3 regions of the Rhodococcus sp. no. 34 genome follow, and region 1 is predicted to be linked to each of the others. Evidence: riboswitches for the same ligand, from Rfam matches in the RefSeq annotation. Region 1 holds a riboswitch; each other region holds the start of a gene.
The links. A riboswitch is a leader RNA that binds a small molecule or an ion and turns the genes downstream of it on or off. The one in region 1 is predicted to bind cobalamin.

Region 1 (5,535 bases):
CACCCCACAGTCCGCGGTGAGGTGTGCGTCCGAGTTCGACTACCTCCGCGACCGTCAGATCGATCTCGGTGTTGCTGTGCTGATCAACGGTCGCGATCCGACGCGCGATGTCGCGGCGTTTCCAGTCGGACAACGGGGTTCGGTCCAGGGTCACGACACCGGATGTCGGACGATTGTGCCCGGCAAGCAGTTTCAGCAGCGTCGATTTCCCCGAACCGTTGGGGCCGAGAAGCCCCACCGTACTTCCGGTTGTAGGCGAGACGTCGAGGTCGTCGACTATGAGCGCCCCGCCGACCCGCCAACTGACGCCGGTAGCTTCGAGTGTCATGGCCTGGCCTTCCGTCTCCAGAGGATGACGGCAAACGCAGGCACACCGACCAGCGCGGTCACCACACCGGCCGGGAGTTCCTGCGGCGCAATGGCTGTGCGTGCCACAGCGTCGACCCAGACAAGGAAGATGGAGCCGATCAGTGCGGACGCGGGCAGGAGTCGGCGGTGGTTCGAACCGACGAGAGCCCGCGCCGCGTGCGGGAGGACCAGGCCCACGAAGCCGATGGCGCCTGCGACGCTCACGATCACTGCGGTCATCAAGGCTGTTGCCAACAACAGGGTCACACGCACCCGCCACACGTTCACCCCCAGCGACGACGCCGCGTCCTCGCCGAAGGCAAAGGCGTCGAGTGCGCGGGAGTGAGTCAGACAGACCACGAGGCCGACTGCGACCACCGCAGCGCAGAGTGCGACGTCGAGCCAGTCGGCGCCGCCGAGTGAGCCCAGGAGCCAGAACATCACGCCGCGGGTCTGCTCGGGATCGGCCGAGGTGATGACGATGAACGAGGTGAGCGCGGAGAACAGTTGGGTCGCGGCGACACCGGCCAGGATCACCCGATCCGGCGTGCCGCCGGCCGCATGGGCGAGCAGCAACACAAGGGCGAAGGAGATCACCGCGCCGATGAAGGCGCCGCTCGACAAGCCGATCACTCCCGACCCGACTCCGAGGATCACGATCAGTACGGCACCGGTCGAGGCGCCGGACGAGATACCGAGGACAAACGGATCGGCCAGCGGATTGCGAAGCAGCGACTGCATGATCGCACCGCACAACCCGAGACCGGCACCGCAGAGCGCGGCGAGCAGGGTACGCGGCAGACGGAGGTCCCAGACGATGCCGTCACGGATAGGGGTGACGTCCGCCGCGGTACCGCCGAGATGGCCGACGACGATCGAAGCCACCTCACCGACCGACAGACCGGCCGGCCCCAACGTGATTGCCACGGCAGCCGATCCGGCCAGCGTGACAACACCGATCATCCACAGCAGGGTGACGGTCGTCGGGTTGTCACGCAGCCGAACTCTTGTCGTCATCTCACGCCGTAGACCACGTAGTCGTCGAACAGTTGCCAGACCGTCCCCGACTCCCGAAAACCTGCTTGCGCGAGCGCCGCCAACTGGAAGTCGACGGCTGTGGGCGCGGTGGCGTCACGTCCGGCGAATCTACGCTCACGCTCGTCGGTCAGTGCCCCGATGCCGTGAGTGGCCCGCAGCTCGTCCCACCAGCTGTCCCACTCGGGAGCGCCCGCAGCAAAGGCGGAGCGTTGCGTCTGCTCGTCGTGAGCGTTCGCCCATCGGCTTATGACGGGGGATCGGCCGTCGAAGCGAAAGTGATCACCATTGAGCAGAACGCCGGCAGGGCTCAGCAGTTCGCGGCACTGCCGATACACCTCGACGAGCTTCTGCGGTTGCAACCAGTGCAGCGCGGTTGTCGACACTATCGCCTGAACCGGCGCAGCCACCGAATTCGGCCAATCGGCTCCCGCCAGGTCTGCGTCGATCAGCTGCAGTCGGTCACCGAAACGCGTCGACGACTGGCGGGCGAGCTCCAGCAGCATCGGGTCGTAATCGATCCCCACAACGCTCGCATGCTCGAACTTTTCGAGAATCCGGGCGCTCAGTGAACCCGGCCCGCAGGCCAGGTCGACAACCGTGAACGGGGCGTGCGCGTGCTGCAATTCGAGGACGTCGAGAATCACGTCGAAGCGCTTCTCACGGTCGGCGATGTATGCCGCCTGCTGGTCGTCCCACCGACGCACCAGTTCACAGATCTCCGCGGACATCTAGACCACACCCAACTGGCGCAGCCCGTCGGAGAGCTGTTCGATGCCACCGACATTGCGGATCGAGGGATCCATCGTCGTTCCTTCGAGGATGATGTAACGCTTGTTCTTCACTGCGGTGAGCTTGCTGGCGACCGGGTCCGATTCGAGGAACGCGATCTTGTCTGCGGCACTGTCGCCGTCTCCACCGCGGTCGAGATCTGCGAGCACCAGCACGGTCGGGTCTCGATCGAGGACACTCTCCCAACCGATTTCGGGCCAGTACTGCTTGTTGTCGTCGAAGGCGTTCTTCGCACCCACCGCGTCGGTCATGATTCCCGGTGCACCGCAGCACCCGGCGAAGTACGGAGTCTTCGTGGCTGCGTACCACCACGCCAGCGTCACGTTCTCAGCTCCCAGTGCCGCCGTGGCGGTGGCCGCGCGATCCTTCAAATTCTCGGTGAGGTCGACACCTTTGTCCTTGACATCGAACAGTGTTGCCACGTCGTCGATTTCGTCGTACAAGTCGTCGAGCGTGAGGGCCTTGCTCTGCTCGGCATCCTGACCGGTGCACTCGCTGGGTGACTGATATGTCGCGACACCGAGGTCGGTGAACTTGATCCGGTCGGCGATGCCCTCCGAGGTGAACGTGTAGTTGAACGTCGTGTAGACCATGTCCGGTTCGCGTTCGAGGACACTTTCGAATGACGGGAACTCGGTGTCGAACGCCTGGACCTGACCACGCGCCTCGCGCAGTTCTGGGAGGACATCGTCATCGCTCATGGCGTACCCGGCCATCCGGTCCTGCACTCCCAGTGCGAACAGCATCTCTGCTGCAGGTTGATTTACCGCGATTGCCCGTTCGATCGGTCGCTCCACCGTGACGTCTCGGCCACAGTTCTGGACTGTCACGCGCGATTGTTCGGAAGAGTTGGATTGTCGGGCAGCACTGTCGTCGGAGGAGCAGGCAACCAACGACGCGCTCAACAGGGCAGCGACGGCGGCGGCGGGTAGGCGAAGTCTGGACAGACGCATGGAATCTCGTTCTCGCAGGGGCTCGTTCGCGGAGCCCGTTACCGTGTGAACAGGCGCCTGTTGACCCCTGCTGCCAGCCGGTATTCGGACTCGAGATCGCCCCACCCGAGCGCCTTCCCAGATTCTCATCCAGTGGCGTAAGCCCGGGCGGTCACCCTCACCGCTGCGCGTCAGTTCCGGATTCACACCGGATTCCCTGACCCCCTGTGTGGAGGTCCGCTGGCACAGAGGAACTTATCACCGCAGTGCACCGCCGGTCAGGTCGGCTGGTGTGAGGCAATCAGATCTCGATGGCCAGGTCGTCGATGTCGGTGAGGGTTCCGCCGTCGGCGAGGATGCGCTCGTAGTTCTCGCGTCGACGGAGGTCGATTTCGGTGTTGCTGACGCCCTCCTTCCAATATCCGAATATCGCGACGTCGTTTTTGTCGAGTCCGACGGTCGATCGAAAGTGCTTCCGGATTGCGCGCATCTCGTTGCGTTCACCGGCGCCCCACACGACGTAGCTCGCGGGATTGGCGAGCTCGCGTGCTCCTACCGCCAGTGGGCCGTCGGGCTCGGCCGGATCTGCGCTCACGCGGTGAAGCTCCAGGCCGGGGAGGGCGGGCAGTTCGGCGAAGACGACCTCGTCATCTGTTGTGACCCAGCCGATTCCGACGACGTCGGTAGGTAACTGCTCGATGATCGAGTGCAATGCGGGTATTGCGGTGCCGTCCAGAAAAAGTGCGATACGTCGACCAGGAACATCAGGGATCAAGAAGTGTGGCCGCGGACCGGTGAGGCCGAAGGTGTCACCGACGGCCAACGTTGCTGCCCACCTCATCATCGGACTGGTCTGTCCGTGCAGGACCACATCGACGACGATCGATCCGCTCGCTGAATCGTAGGAACGCACCGTGTACACGCGCGAAGCGTCGTCGAAGGCCGGCCCGAGATTCATGCGTACGGTCACATTCGGGCGTGACCAGGTCGGATCGTCGGTCGACTCCGTCAAACGAGCCGTGATCCGCAGCAGGTGATCGCTCGGTCGCTCCATCGCTTCGACGATCGCGAGAACGTCGTTGAGTCCGCGATTGTGGTCAGCGGTCCTTAGGACGGTCGTCGGGGGAGTTGTTGTGCGCGAGGCGTCTGCATGTGTCATCGACTGTGCTCCTGGATCGGGTTTTCGGGATGCCGCCAGGTTAGTGCTGCCTAAGTCGAGCGAGTTGTCCAGAAGTGACATCTGATTACCTGAATGATTCGGGTCTCGAAACGACGCGGTTGAGCGAGTGGTGCCGGCGCTGCTACCGTGCCTGTGATGTCCATACGCCGCTGTTCTCTCGCTTCCGGCCGTGCACTGCGCACGGCCCGATTCGGCGTAGCGACTTTCCGACGTGGGCGTAAGGCGATCGACCGCCGCCCGTCCGGTCTTGTCTGGATCGAAAGAGCCTTGGCCGCACCGGCCGGATCCGTCTGACATTCGCCACTTCGGCGAGCATTGCCTCGCCGAGATTTCGCAGTGCCACACCTGTTGCAGTGCTGCGCATTTCCCGTACCTGAAGTTTCTCGCGGGTGAGTTGTGAGTGTCGGCGCCACCGAGCCTGGAATGCCAGCCAACTCGTTTTCGTGAAAGGTACACAGCAATGAATCGTTTCGAAGGTCGTCGTATTCTCGTCACCGGCGCAGGATCTGGAATCGGGCAGGCCACCGCGCTGCGGTTGCTCGCCGAAGGTGGCCGCGTGGTCGCTGCCGACATCTCCGAGCAGGGTTTGGCGAACACCCGGAGATCGGCAGAACATGCTTCGACGGAGGATCGCCTCGACACCGTCGTCGTCGATATCGGTGACGAGAGTTCCGTCATCAAGGTTGTGGGTCAGGCGATTTCGACTCTCGGGGGATTGGACGTACTGGTCAACGCCGCCGGGATACTGCGTGGTGGGCACACCCACGAGACCTCGCTGGACCTGTGGAATCAGGTGCTCTCCGTGAATTTGACGGGCACTTTCCTCGTCACCCGCCAGGCACTGCCGGCTCTCCTCGCCACCGCCAACGCAGTCGTGGTGAATTTCAGTTCCACCTCCGCGGCCTTCGCGCACCCGTACATGGCCGCGTACGCCGCAAGTAAGGGAGGAATCCAGTCCTTCACTCACGCACTGGCTCTCGAATACGGCAAGCAGGGTCTGCGTGCCGTCGCGGTGGCTCCGGGCAGTGTGAAGAGCGGGATCACCGACACTACGGCGTCGTACTTGCCGGAAGACACCGACTGGTCGCTCTTCGGCAAGTTGTCACCGATTCTGAGCACTGATCTGGAGTCCGGTGGTGCCCCCATGGCCGGGCCGGAAAGTGTTGCGGGAGTTATCGCGATGTTGGCATCCGACGATGGTGCCTTCATCACGGGCACGGAGATCCGTGTCGACGGCGGCACACACGC
Region 2 (5,535 bases), 130 kb from region 1:
CGTGCCCGACGTCCTCGATCGCGAGATCTACGACGAGATCATCGACGTCTCGTTCCCCGATTCCATCGAGGTCGCTCGCGCACTCGGCACCAAAGAAGGCATCCTGGGCGGCATCTCGTCCGGCGCCATCGTCTGGGCAGCACTCGAGTTGGCGAAGCGTCCGGAAAACGCCGGCAAGCTGATCGTGGCTGTCGTGTGTGACTTCGGCGAGCGTTACATCTCCACCCCGCTGTTCGAACACATCCGGGACTGAGACTTGTGAGTATCCTCGGGACAATTCGCGAGGACCTGCAGGCTGCGCGCGGTCAGGATCCTGCCGCGCGCAGCAATGTGGAGAACGCGCTCGTTTATTCAGGGCTGCATGCTATTTGGGCGCATCGGGTTGCACATCGCATGTGGGCCGTCCCTGCGCTACGCGGCCCGGCGCGAGTGCTCTCGCAGCTGACACGCTTCGTCACCGGCATCGAGATTCATCCCGGTGCCACCATCGGTCGACGGTTCTTCATCGACCACGGCATGGGCGTCGTGATCGGGGAGACGGCCGAGGTCGGTAACGACGTGATGCTCTATCACGGCGTCACTCTCGGTGGTCGCTCGCTCGAACAGGTCAAACGTCACCCGACGCTGGGTGATCGGGTAACCGTCGGCGCTGGTGCCAAGATCCTCGGACCTGTCGTCATCGGTGAAGGTAGCGCTATCGGCGCCAATGCCGTTGTCACCAGAGATGTTCCGGCCGAATCCATCGCGACGGGTATCCCGGCGGTGGCGCGGCCACGGACCACCAAGGAAAAACTGGTGGACCCGAACAGCTACATCGATCCGGCGATGTACATCTGAAGCACTCCTTCTTCGATGGCCACCCTCGTGTAGACGGCGGGTGGCCGTCGGCGTCTGTTCAGGCTCGCGTCAGGTGCCACCCGCGACGTCCCAGTACGACGGCCGTCGCAGCGCCCAATGCTGCTCCGATCAAGGGATAGCAGGCCAGGACGAGCCAGCGCGGTCCGTCTAAGGGTTCGTAGGCGGTGGCTATTGTCGACTCGTAGTCCCGAGCCATCTGCACGTCCCGGAACGGTACGTAGGAACCCTGATAGACGATGGTCTCGTCAGGGCTGGTAATCACGTCGATCAGACTGCCCACCAGGGGAATTCCCCCGACTACAAATCCCAGAACCGCCAGAATCACGATCAGTGTGCGCATCGCCCGAGCCTATCGCCCGGCCGGAAGTTCAGACTGTGATCGACGGTTCTTCGGGGGTCGAGAGGGTCAGGATCGCCCGCACGACACGTGGGCTCTGCTCGAGTGAGCGCTCGAGTTCGCGCAACGTGTGGGCCACACGGGATTCCGCGTAGTCACCGACCAGGTCGACGCTGGCTACCAGGTAGACCTGTCGCGGCCCGAGGTATTCCATACGCAGGAACGTGATTCGGTTGATCTCGGGCAGTTGGGTGAGAGCTTCGACGGCTGCTGCCCGCAGCGTCGGTGAGGCCTCTTCGCCGACCAGGAAGCGGCGGTTCCGATCTATCAGGATGATTGCGATGACCCCGAGGAGAATGCCGACGAAGATGGAGCCGAGGGCGTCGGGGATGGGTGAACCGGTGACCTGGTGCAACAGAACACCGACGAACGCGATGACCAAACCGATAAGTGCCGCAGCATCTTCGGCGAACACGGCCCGAGTCGTCGGGTCGGATGTGTTGAGTGCCTGGGTCATGACGTCGCGGTTCACGGCGGACGCTTCGTTTCGGAGTTGTTTGTACGCCTGCCGGAACGAGATGCCTTCGAGGATGAACGAGACGCCGAGGACGGCGTAGGCGACACCGAAGTCGGACGCCGGTTCGGAATGGAACAGTTCCTGGATGCCATGAGTGATCGAGACACCCGCGCCGAGTGCAAACAGTCCGAGAGCGGCGAACATCGACCAGATGTATGCCTCCCGGCCGTAGCCGAGTGGCTGGTCTCGGTCGGGAACCCTTTTCGAGCGGCGGTTCGCGATCAGCAGCAGCACTTCGTTGCCGGTATCGGCCCAGGAGTGGGTGGCCTCTGCGACCATCGATGCAGATCCGGTGACGATGGCGGCCGCCGTCTTGGCACCGGCGATCAGCGCGTTCGCCGCAAACGCCAGTACGACCGTCGTGGTGCTCTCGTCGGCCGATGCTTCCGTTTCGGTGCTCACGATTCTCAGGCTAGGCGGGTGACGACGGTTTCGTGCGGTGACGCTCGGCGACGGAGTGCAGCAGTGTGGCGACGGCGTCGTGGAACTGCGTCAGGCCCGGCTCTTCGACGGGAAAGTGCCCGCACCCGTCCAGCATCACGAATTCGGTGGGTGCGTTGATGCGGCGGAGGAACTGCAGGCTCAGTTCGGGTGGCGTCCATCGGTCGTCGGCCGGGTGGGTGAGCAGAACGGGCGTCGTCCGAAATGCTTCGGGTGCGGTGTGCTCGAACGAGAAGTAGCTGCTGAGGAATCCGAGTGGCACCCGAACACCGCCACCGCGCGGATCGGTTGCGCACAGCGTTGCGAGCTCCCGATTGCTGCTCATGTTCGCCACGTCGGCGACCCAACGGATGGGCACGCGGATACGGCCCACCAGTCGTTCGGTGCGCCGCATCAGGGGAGCGCCGTAGACACCCATCGGGCCGAACCGCGCCGCGGCAGCTCTGGCCGATGGATCCGAGGGATCGAGCAGGCAGGTAGCGACGACGGCGTCGGCCAGACCGGTCCGCGCGGCTACCTCGTAGGCCAGCAGACCGCCGATGCTGGCTCCCAACAACACCAGCGGCCGATCGTCGGCTGCCTTCTCGGCCCGGACGAGATCGCAGAGGAGATCGACCCACTGCTCGTACCGGACGCCGGCGGGATCGGCTACGACGGTGTCGCCGTACAGCGGAAGATCAGGGAAGAGGACTTCGGCTCCGAGTTTCACGCCGATCCCGGCGAACGGCCACAACGCGCCCGAGTAGCCGCCGGCGCCGTGGATGCCGAGAACACGAACCGGCGCGTCTGGAACCACTGCCCGTGCGACGTGGACGGTGTTGCCGTTCCACTCCCACCACGTCGGGGTCGGCGCCGGCATGTGGTCGGTGTACCGGTCGGGCATAAACTTCGAGTAATCGGCGCTGGTCACCTACACAATTCTCGGTATCGGCGTCGCGGCTGACAACTCGCATCGGAGGACCGTGTCGACTCGGCGGAAAAGGCCCTCCCAGCAGCGCTCGAGGGCTACCTACGACGCGATCCTGGAGGCAGCTACTCGCGTTTTCGCTTCGGAAGCCATGGCAGCGACCACCAACCGGATCGCTGACGAAGCAGGGGTGTCGGTGGGCTCGCTCTACCAATATTTCGGCGACAAGTACGAGATCCTCTCGGAGTTGGCGAACCGTCACGTGAGTGCTGCGCGGGAGAGTTTTGCGCTCTGCCATGCCGACATCGTCGAGCGTGAGCTCACCCCGGACGAGGCCGTCCGGATGTTGGTGGAGTGCGCTGTCGAAGTGAACAGTAAGCCACGAGAGTTCTTTCACCTGCTCTACGATCAGGTTCCGCGTACGCGCGAGCTCATCGAGCAGGTCGAAAAAATGAATCGGCAACTGGTACTGGGTTTTTCGGAGTACTTGCAGAGCCGCGGTTTCAGTGCGGACGATGCGTTGCTGACGTCGCGGCTGACCGTGACTGCCGTGGACAGCCAGGTGCATCGGGTTGTGCTGGAATCGGATTCACCCGAAGAACTTCGAGTGCGAACGGAAGCCGTCGTACGGCACGCGAGATCGATGATCGGGTCGCAATCTTGATCCGGTGTCGAGAATGGTGACCGCGGTCCGTTATGGTTCTGACGTCATCATCGAGGTAATGGGAAGTCGGTGCAATTCCGGCGCGGTCCCGCCACTGTGAGGTCGTCCATGCGTCGACCGTAGCCAGATACCACCCTCGTTGACGTTGTGTCATGCCACGAGGATGGATCGGTCACACCATGAATGCTGTTGGCGGAGCTCTGTCTCCACCTACCCACCTGCCTTCGCCGAAGGCTGGTGCGCCTCGAGGACGGCTCAGTCCGGGTATCGTGCTGCCCGCTCTGCTGGTCGTCGCCGTGCTCTCTGCTGTGTGCGCGTTGGCATTCGGATCCGAGATGCTCCCCGTGTCCACTGTGGTGGACGTGGTGCACTCGCGCTTCGGAGGCCCACCCGTCACGCGTTCCGAACTTGCGATCGTGTGGGGGATCAGAGCACCTCGGGTACTGCTCGGTCTGGCCGTCGGCGCTGGTCTTGCCGTCGCCGGCGCGGTGGTGCAAACCCTCGTCCGTAACGCTCTTGCCGATCCCCACCTGCTGGGAGTGTCGTCCGGCGCGAGTGTCGGTGCCACCGCCGTCATCACCACCGGACTGTTCGCCGGCGCGGGAGTGTGGGCGCTCAGTTTCGGCGCGATGATCGGGGCGTTGGGAGCTGCGATTCTCGTCTTCTCCATCGCGACGCTGCAAGGCGGTATCACTCCACTGCGATTGGTTCTGACCGGCACCGTTACCGCATCCGCCCTGTCGGCGATCGCGAGTTTTCTGGTGCTGCGTACCAATGATTCCCAGGCCGCGCAGTCCGTATTGTTCTGGCTCCTGGGAAGTTTGGCCGGGGCATCCTGGGACAAGTTGTGGGCGCCGGTCATCGTTGTGTTCCTGCTGACGGCAGCGTTGTTCGCGCTGCACGGTTGGCTGGACGCGCTGGCGGCCGGACCGGACGTCGCGGCTTCGCTCGGTATTCCCATCCGAACCCTGCGAAACGTGCTGTTCGGCGTGCTGGCAGCGTTGGTCGGCACGATGGTTGCGGTGTCCGGCGCGATTGCCTTCGTAGGCCTGGTCATACCGCACGTCACACGCATGCTTGTCGGAGCCAGACATCGAGTGGTGTTGCCGGCGGCAGCGCTGATCGGCGCGTCGTTCCTGGTGTGGGTCGACGTCGTGGCGCGGACCTCGTTGCGGCCGACCGAGATCCCGCTGAGCGTGGTGACCGGGGTGATCGGTGCACCGCTGTTTCTCCTGCTTCTCGGCCGTCGGCGCTACCGATTCGGTGGCAGTTCGTGAGCGCCCGAGCCCTGGCGCTGACCGCGTCCGGAGTCGTTGTCCGCATCGACCGTCGAACCATCGTCAAAGGCGTCGACATCGCGGCCGACGCCGGCGCAGTGGTCGGCGTGGTTGGTCCGAACGGCTCGGGCAAGTCGACGTTCTTGCGTGCTCTCGCCGGTCTCGGGCCGATCGCCGGCGGTGACATTCGTGTCGGCGGCGAGTCCGTGCACGCGATGTCCGCGCGGTCGAGGGCCAAAGCCATTTCCTTTGTGGCGCAGGAAGAGCAGAGTCCCGCCGATTTGTTGGTTCACGAGTACGTGAGTCTGGGCCGCACACCACATGCAAAGCCCTGGAGCGTCGGTGGAAAGCACGAGAATGCCGTCGTCGATCGTGCTCTGGGCGAGGTCGGAATGATCGAGCACCGGTTCTCTTCGATGGACACGCTTTCCGGCGGTGAGCGTCGGCGGGTGTTTCTCGCCCGAGGTCTCGCGC
Region 3 (5,535 bases), 520 kb from region 1:
GCGTCATGCAGAGAACCTCGATGCTCTCGAAAGTCACGAAGGCGCAGAGATGTTCCGCGTCGGCACGCTCATCGCAGGAGCTCTACGCCGCTGCGACATCGCCGCTGACGGAGTCAACTTTCTCGTCAACGACGGGCGTGCCGCGGGCCAAACCGTGTTCCACTCGCACCTGCACGTCGTCCCCCGCCATCGCGGCGACAAGGCGAAGTTCGCTGCTGGACTCCTCGCCGGGCGAGCCGTCGAGCTGGAGCAGGTGGGCGCGTCGATCCGAAGTCAGCTCACCGTGTGAAGGAATTCCGTCACCACTTCGCGATAGCGCTGCGGTTGATCGTCGTGGACCAGGTGGCCTGCATCGGCAATACGTACGTACCGAGTTCCCGGCCTCTCGGCCATCTCTCGCATCTGTCCCTCAGGGGTGATGGTGAACTCTCCCTCGATCAGCAAGGTCGGCACCTCGATCGCCTTCCACTGATCCCAGAAATGCCTCGTGCCCCACTCCTCCGAGATGTCGCGGAAGGTCGACACGTCGCCGTGCAGGTACCACCCGTCGTCGCGGCGGTCGAAAGAGTCGAGAAAGTACTGGCCGGCGACGGGGCCGAAGAATTCCTTCATCGCCTCCTCGGAAGCAAACGGCTGCGGCCACGCCGAGATCATCTGCGCCCAGTCCGCAGCGGTGCGTCCACGAAAGTCCGGGGCCATGTCTTCGAGGACCAGCGCACAAACCTTTTCGGGATGCGCGGCGGCGAAGCACCACGCATGCAGAGCCCCCATCGAATGACCGATCACGATCATCGGCTCCTCGATGGACGCAACCGCCGATGTCAGGTCCTCGACGAATGCCTCGGTAGTCAGTGCCGCTGGCGCCGGCCTGCCGTGACCGGCAGCGTCGAAGGTGTAGACGTGGCCGAACTCGCGGATCCACGGCACATGGCGACGCCACGTTCGGGAGCTGCCCATGAGGCCGTGCAACAACAGAATCGGTTGTCCCGTTCCACCTTCGTCATGCAACACGAGTGTCACGGTACGCGGTGAAGGTGCGCGGGTAATGTCGCTTGCATGGCAGTCGTGAAGATCAATGCAATCGAGGTCCCCGAGGGCGCCGGCCCCGAACTGGAGAAGCGCTTCGCAGCACGCGCTCACGCAGTCGAGAACTCCCCGGGCTTTCTCGGATTCCAACTCCTCCGCCCCACCGCCGGTGAGAGCCGCTACTTCGTGGTGACTCAGTGGGAGTCCGAGCAGGCGTTCGCCGATTGGCGTGACGGCCCCGCCCGTGAAGCCCATTCCGGCGAGCGCGCGAAGCCCGTCGCTTCGGGTGCGTCGTTGCTCGAATTCGAAGTTGTCCTGGACGTCGCCGCAAAGAGCTGATCTCGAGCGATTGTGCCTGCCTTGGCGGGCACAATCGACGGTCATCTCGGCTTCACGCGTTGACACGGTGCGGGCTGTAGTGCAAAAGTTCGCATGTAAACGCGATGGTCCGACAGGAATCCGGTGAAAGCCCGGAGCGGTCGCGCCACTGTAATTCGAGGTGAAGTGCCTTTTTCGGCACGACTATTTCGACAGCCAGACACTTCGGCCATCGCATGGACCTAGGGGACGCGAAAATCCCAGGAGGCTTCGATGGCTCTCGCCTATTCTCCCGATACGTCGATCGATTCGACTCGTCTTGCTTTCCTCGCCGCTGCAGTAGTTCTGTTCGCGATGCTGGCTCTCTACCTGGTCGGGTTCGACCAGGGCGCTATCTCTCGCACCGGCATGTACATGCATGAATTGATGCACGACGGTCGACACTTGATGGGCCTGCCGTGCCACTAGTCGACAATTTCACGAAGCTTCTCATTCGTGGTTTGTTGGCTGGTCTGATCGCAGGCATCCTTGCCGGCGGAGTTGCATTCGTGCTGGGTGAACCGCACGTCAACGCTGCCATTGCGATCGAAGAAGCCAACAGCGCCACCGGTGAGGTTTCCGGCGAAGCCGCTGGGCATTCGCACGGTGACGAAGAAGAACCACTGGTGAGCCGCGACGGGCAGCGCGCCGGGCTGTTCCTGGCCACGGCGCTTGCCGGACTGGCGCTCGGGGCGATCTTCTCGGTCGTTGCCAATTACGCTCGACGACTCACCGTAATGTCCGGGCCGTTGTTGGCGATCACCATCGCCGTCGGTGGTTGGCTGGCTATCGAGGCTGTCCCCTTTTTCAAGTACCCGGCCAATCCGCCGGCCGTCGGAGATCCCGACACCATCAACCAGCGCACACTGCTGTGGCTGGCCGCCGTGATTCTCGGGCTGCTGTCCGTCACCGCGGCAGCAGCGGCTGCAAAGGCAGTTTCCGGGCACGAGTTCCTCAGTGTGCGCATCGCTGCTCCGGTGGCTGCGTTCCTGGTGATCGTCGCGATCGGTTACGTCTCGCTTCCCGGCATCAACGAGGTGGGCGAGGACTTCCCGGCAACTCTGCTGTGGGAGTTCCGACTTTCCTCGCTCGCTACGCAGGCGACGCTCTGGCTCGTACTCGGGTTGGCATTCGCCTTCCTTACCGAGCGCGCGACCAAGAACACCGAAGTAGCAAAGAAGTACGCCCTTCGCTGAACCTGCTGTGCGCCTTTATTAACCTCCCGCGGTTAATAAAGGCGCACAGCAGTTCTTTTTCAGCTCAGATGATGCACTTCTTGCAGTCCGTACACCGGCGTCGGGATGCCCTCGTAACGCGCCTTCAATTGCAACGCCAAGTACAGCGAGTAGTGGCGCGACTGGTGCAGATTGCCTCCGTGGAACCACAGCGCTTCCTGCTGCGTCGGCTTCCACATGTTGCGCTGCTCGCCTTCCCACGGTCCCGGATCCTTGGTGGTGTTCGACCCCAGGCCCCACACCTTGCCGACCTTGTCGGCGGTGTCCTGACCGATCAGATCCGCCACCCAGCCGTTCATCGAGCCGTAGCCGGTCGCGTAGACCACCACGTCGGCAGGCAATTCCGTACCGTCTTCGAGGATCACGCTGTTCTCGGTCAGCTCACGAATGTTGCCGTGCGCGAGCTTGATGTCCCCGTTCGCGACCAGTTCGGCCGCGCCGACGTCGATGTAGTAGCCCGAGCCGCGTCGTAGGTACTTCATGAACAGGCCCGAACCGTCGTCGCCCCAGTCGTGCTCGAAGCCCGCCTTCTCGAGGCGATCGTAGAAATCCTTGTCGCGCTCACGGATTGCGTCGTACACCGGGATCTGGAACTCGTGCATGATCCGGTACGGCAGCGAACCGAACGTGAGGTCCGCCTTGTGTGTCGTCATGCCGGCGGCCAGTGCTCGCTCCGAGTACAGATCGCCCAAGCCCAAATCCATCAGCGAATCCGACTTCACGATGTGCGTCGAGCTGCGCTGCACCATCGTGACGTCGATACCGTTCTCCCACAGTGCGCCGCAGATGTCGTGCGAGGAGTTGTTGGCCCCGATCACGACGACCTTCTTGCCCACGTACTGATCCGGGCCGGGGTGCTTGCTCGAGTGGTGCTGATCGCCGAGGAACTTGTCCTGCCCGGGGAACGTCGGAACGTTGGCCTTGCCGGACATACCCGTCGCCATCACCAACTGCTTGGGACGCAACGTCAACTTCTCGCCGTTGCGGTTGACCTCGACGGTCCATTCCTGGGTCTTCTCGTCGAACGACGCCGAGGTGCAGGTCGTGGAACTCCAGTACGGAACCTCCATGACCTTGGTGTACATCTCGAGCCAGTCGCCGATCTTGTCCTTGGGCGCGAACACCGGCCAGTTGTCGGGGAACGGCATGTAGGGCAGGTGGTCGTACCAAACCGGATCGTGCAGGCACAGGGACTTGTAGCGTCCGCGCCACTGATCGCCGGGTCGCTCGTGGCTGTCGATCACGATGGCCGGTACTCCGAGCTGACGCATCCGGGCGCCGAGCGCGATGCCGCCCTGGCCGCCGCCGACGATCACGACGTAAGGCTGTGTGGTGTAACCGAGTTCGCGGTCTTCGATCTCCTTCTGCTCGGCCCACGTGATGCGGTTCGGGTCTGCCCCATGCTTGGCGCCGCGCGGACGACGAGTGCCCTTGCCTTCTTCGTGTCCCTTCAACTCCTGCAGCGACGTCAGCAGGGTCCAACCTTCATCTCCCTTCAAACGAAGGTGCCCGTGCGCGCGACCGGTTGCAGTCTCGAACTCGATCCAGGCTGACGTGACGCCGTCGGCCTCGTCGGGTGTCTCGGTCGTCCGAAATCCCGAAGGATCGGTGTCGTCGAGTCGCGCGGAGAGCATGTCGGCGATCTGCTCGCGACCCTCGACGGTCTTGATGTTCCAGGTGAACGACACCAGGTCTCGCCAGAAGCTGTCGAGTGCGAATTTGCCTTCCACACGCTCGATGTCACGAGCCGCGAGGGCCGACTCGAAATCCGCCAGCCAGGCGTCGACGCGCTCCTGAGGTGTCACCGCCGTCAACTTCACCTCGGGGGTGACTGCGGAATCGATGGTTTGCGTCATCACTTCTCCTTGTTTGTGAATGTGACACACAGCACATCCCATAAGTGGCCCCGGTCACAAGCGTTGCAGTCTGTTGCAATCAGTGGACGCGGTGCCGGCGTCCGATACCGGTTACCCGCACCGAGGTGCGGGCAACCGACTCACCCCTCAGCAGGCTTGAATCTGCCGAGTCCCAGCGACTGAAATCCCACGACGTAGAACAGCGTCCACAACACGGCCCAATCCACGAAACCCAGTGCATTGCCGTGCAATCCGTCGACAACTGCCGGCTCGTGAAGAATGTACTCTGCCGCAAAGCGGTAATAGAACAAGAATGTGACCACCGCGAGCGCAAACGTGAGCAGCGCGCGGATCGCCAGGTTGACCCCGTCCGCAAAGCCCGTGGGCTTGTTACCGAAGGCGTTGGCCCAGAAGATCATCCAGAAAGCCCAGCACACCCCGAGCTGCGCCGGGAATTGATGGATCACACCGCCCAACTCGGCAACGGCATCGCTTCCCACCAGCGTCTTCACGACCGGAAGTGCCACGAAGTACAAGCCGGTTCCGACGGCGAAGTTACCGATCGTGGCTGCGAGCGCCGTCTTACCCCCGCCGCCGAACAGTCGCCACGGCCAGTTGTCGAGCGTCTGGCCAGTCAGGATCACGACCACCACGACGCAGTAGAACCACCCGAGCACGGTGTCGACGGTCATCAACGGATCCGTGGCGGACAGCGACACGGACGGCAGACCGAACACGAAGTACAGCGCCAGCGTCGGGACGGCGACAAACGCGATCTCACACAAACCCACCAACGGCTGCTTCATCCCCAGGGAAGTCCACGGCCAATGCTGCCAGTTCAGGACCACCATCACCCAGGTCCCGAAGCCGAAGAGCACGAACAGCGCACCCGCGAAATATCCGAGGCCGCCCTCACGATCGGCCGCGAAATCCGGGTACAAACTCCCCAAGCCGTTTGCCAGGAGCCACGTCACCACGACGGCGAAGGCCGCGGTCGCGACCATGATCGCCAGGCCTTTCGCCGGCTGTGGGAGTCGATCGAAGCCGGCGAACTCGCAATT

Region 2: another riboswitch for cobalamin. It lies ahead of ACYP01_RS09740 (FecCD family ABC transporter permease); the one in region 1 lies ahead of ACYP01_RS09145 (ABC transporter substrate-binding protein).
Region 3: another riboswitch for cobalamin. It lies ahead of ACYP01_RS11525 (CbtB domain-containing protein); the one in region 1 lies ahead of ACYP01_RS09145 (ABC transporter substrate-binding protein).

What each region holds. Positions count from the first base shown of each region.
Region 1 covers NZ_BAAILK010000026.1:5,738-11,272, reverse strand. Annotated here, with positions in the region: gene ACYP01_RS09160 (ABC transporter ATP-binding protein) at 1-328, opposite strand, end outside; gene ACYP01_RS09155 (FecCD family ABC transporter permease) at 325-1,365, opposite strand; gene ACYP01_RS09150 (class I SAM-dependent methyltransferase) at 1,362-2,114, opposite strand; gene ACYP01_RS09145 (ABC transporter substrate-binding protein) at 2,115-3,128, opposite strand; cobalamin riboswitch at 3,187-3,367, opposite strand; gene ACYP01_RS09140 (siderophore-interacting protein) at 3,409-4,266, opposite strand; gene ACYP01_RS09135 (SDR family NAD(P)-dependent oxidoreductase) at 4,748-5,535, shown strand, end outside.
Region 2 covers NZ_BAAILK010000026.1:131,226-136,760, reverse strand. Annotated here, with positions in the region: gene cysK (cysteine synthase A) at 1-253, shown strand, start outside; gene epsC (serine O-acetyltransferase EpsC) at 259-837, shown strand; gene ACYP01_RS09760 (hypothetical protein) at 896-1,198, opposite strand; gene ACYP01_RS09755 (cation diffusion facilitator family transporter) at 1,227-2,174, opposite strand; gene ACYP01_RS09750 (alpha/beta hydrolase) at 2,185-3,123, opposite strand; gene ACYP01_RS09745 (TetR/AcrR family transcriptional regulator) at 3,176-3,784, shown strand; cobalamin riboswitch at 3,801-3,936, shown strand; gene ACYP01_RS09740 (FecCD family ABC transporter permease) at 4,054-5,061, shown strand; gene ACYP01_RS09735 (ABC transporter ATP-binding protein) at 5,058-5,535, shown strand, end outside.
Region 3 covers NZ_BAAILK010000026.1:521,492-527,026, forward strand. Annotated here, with positions in the region: gene ACYP01_RS11510 (HIT family protein) at 1-289, shown strand, start outside; gene ACYP01_RS11515 (alpha/beta fold hydrolase) at 274-1,011, opposite strand; gene mhuD (mycobilin-forming heme oxygenase MhuD) at 1,057-1,365, shown strand; cobalamin riboswitch at 1,454-1,592, shown strand; gene ACYP01_RS11525 (CbtB domain-containing protein) at 1,618-1,812, shown strand; gene ACYP01_RS11530 (CbtA family protein) at 1,803-2,579, shown strand; gene ACYP01_RS11535 (NAD(P)-binding domain-containing protein) at 2,639-4,474, opposite strand; gene ACYP01_RS11540 (hypothetical protein) at 4,615-5,535, opposite strand, start outside.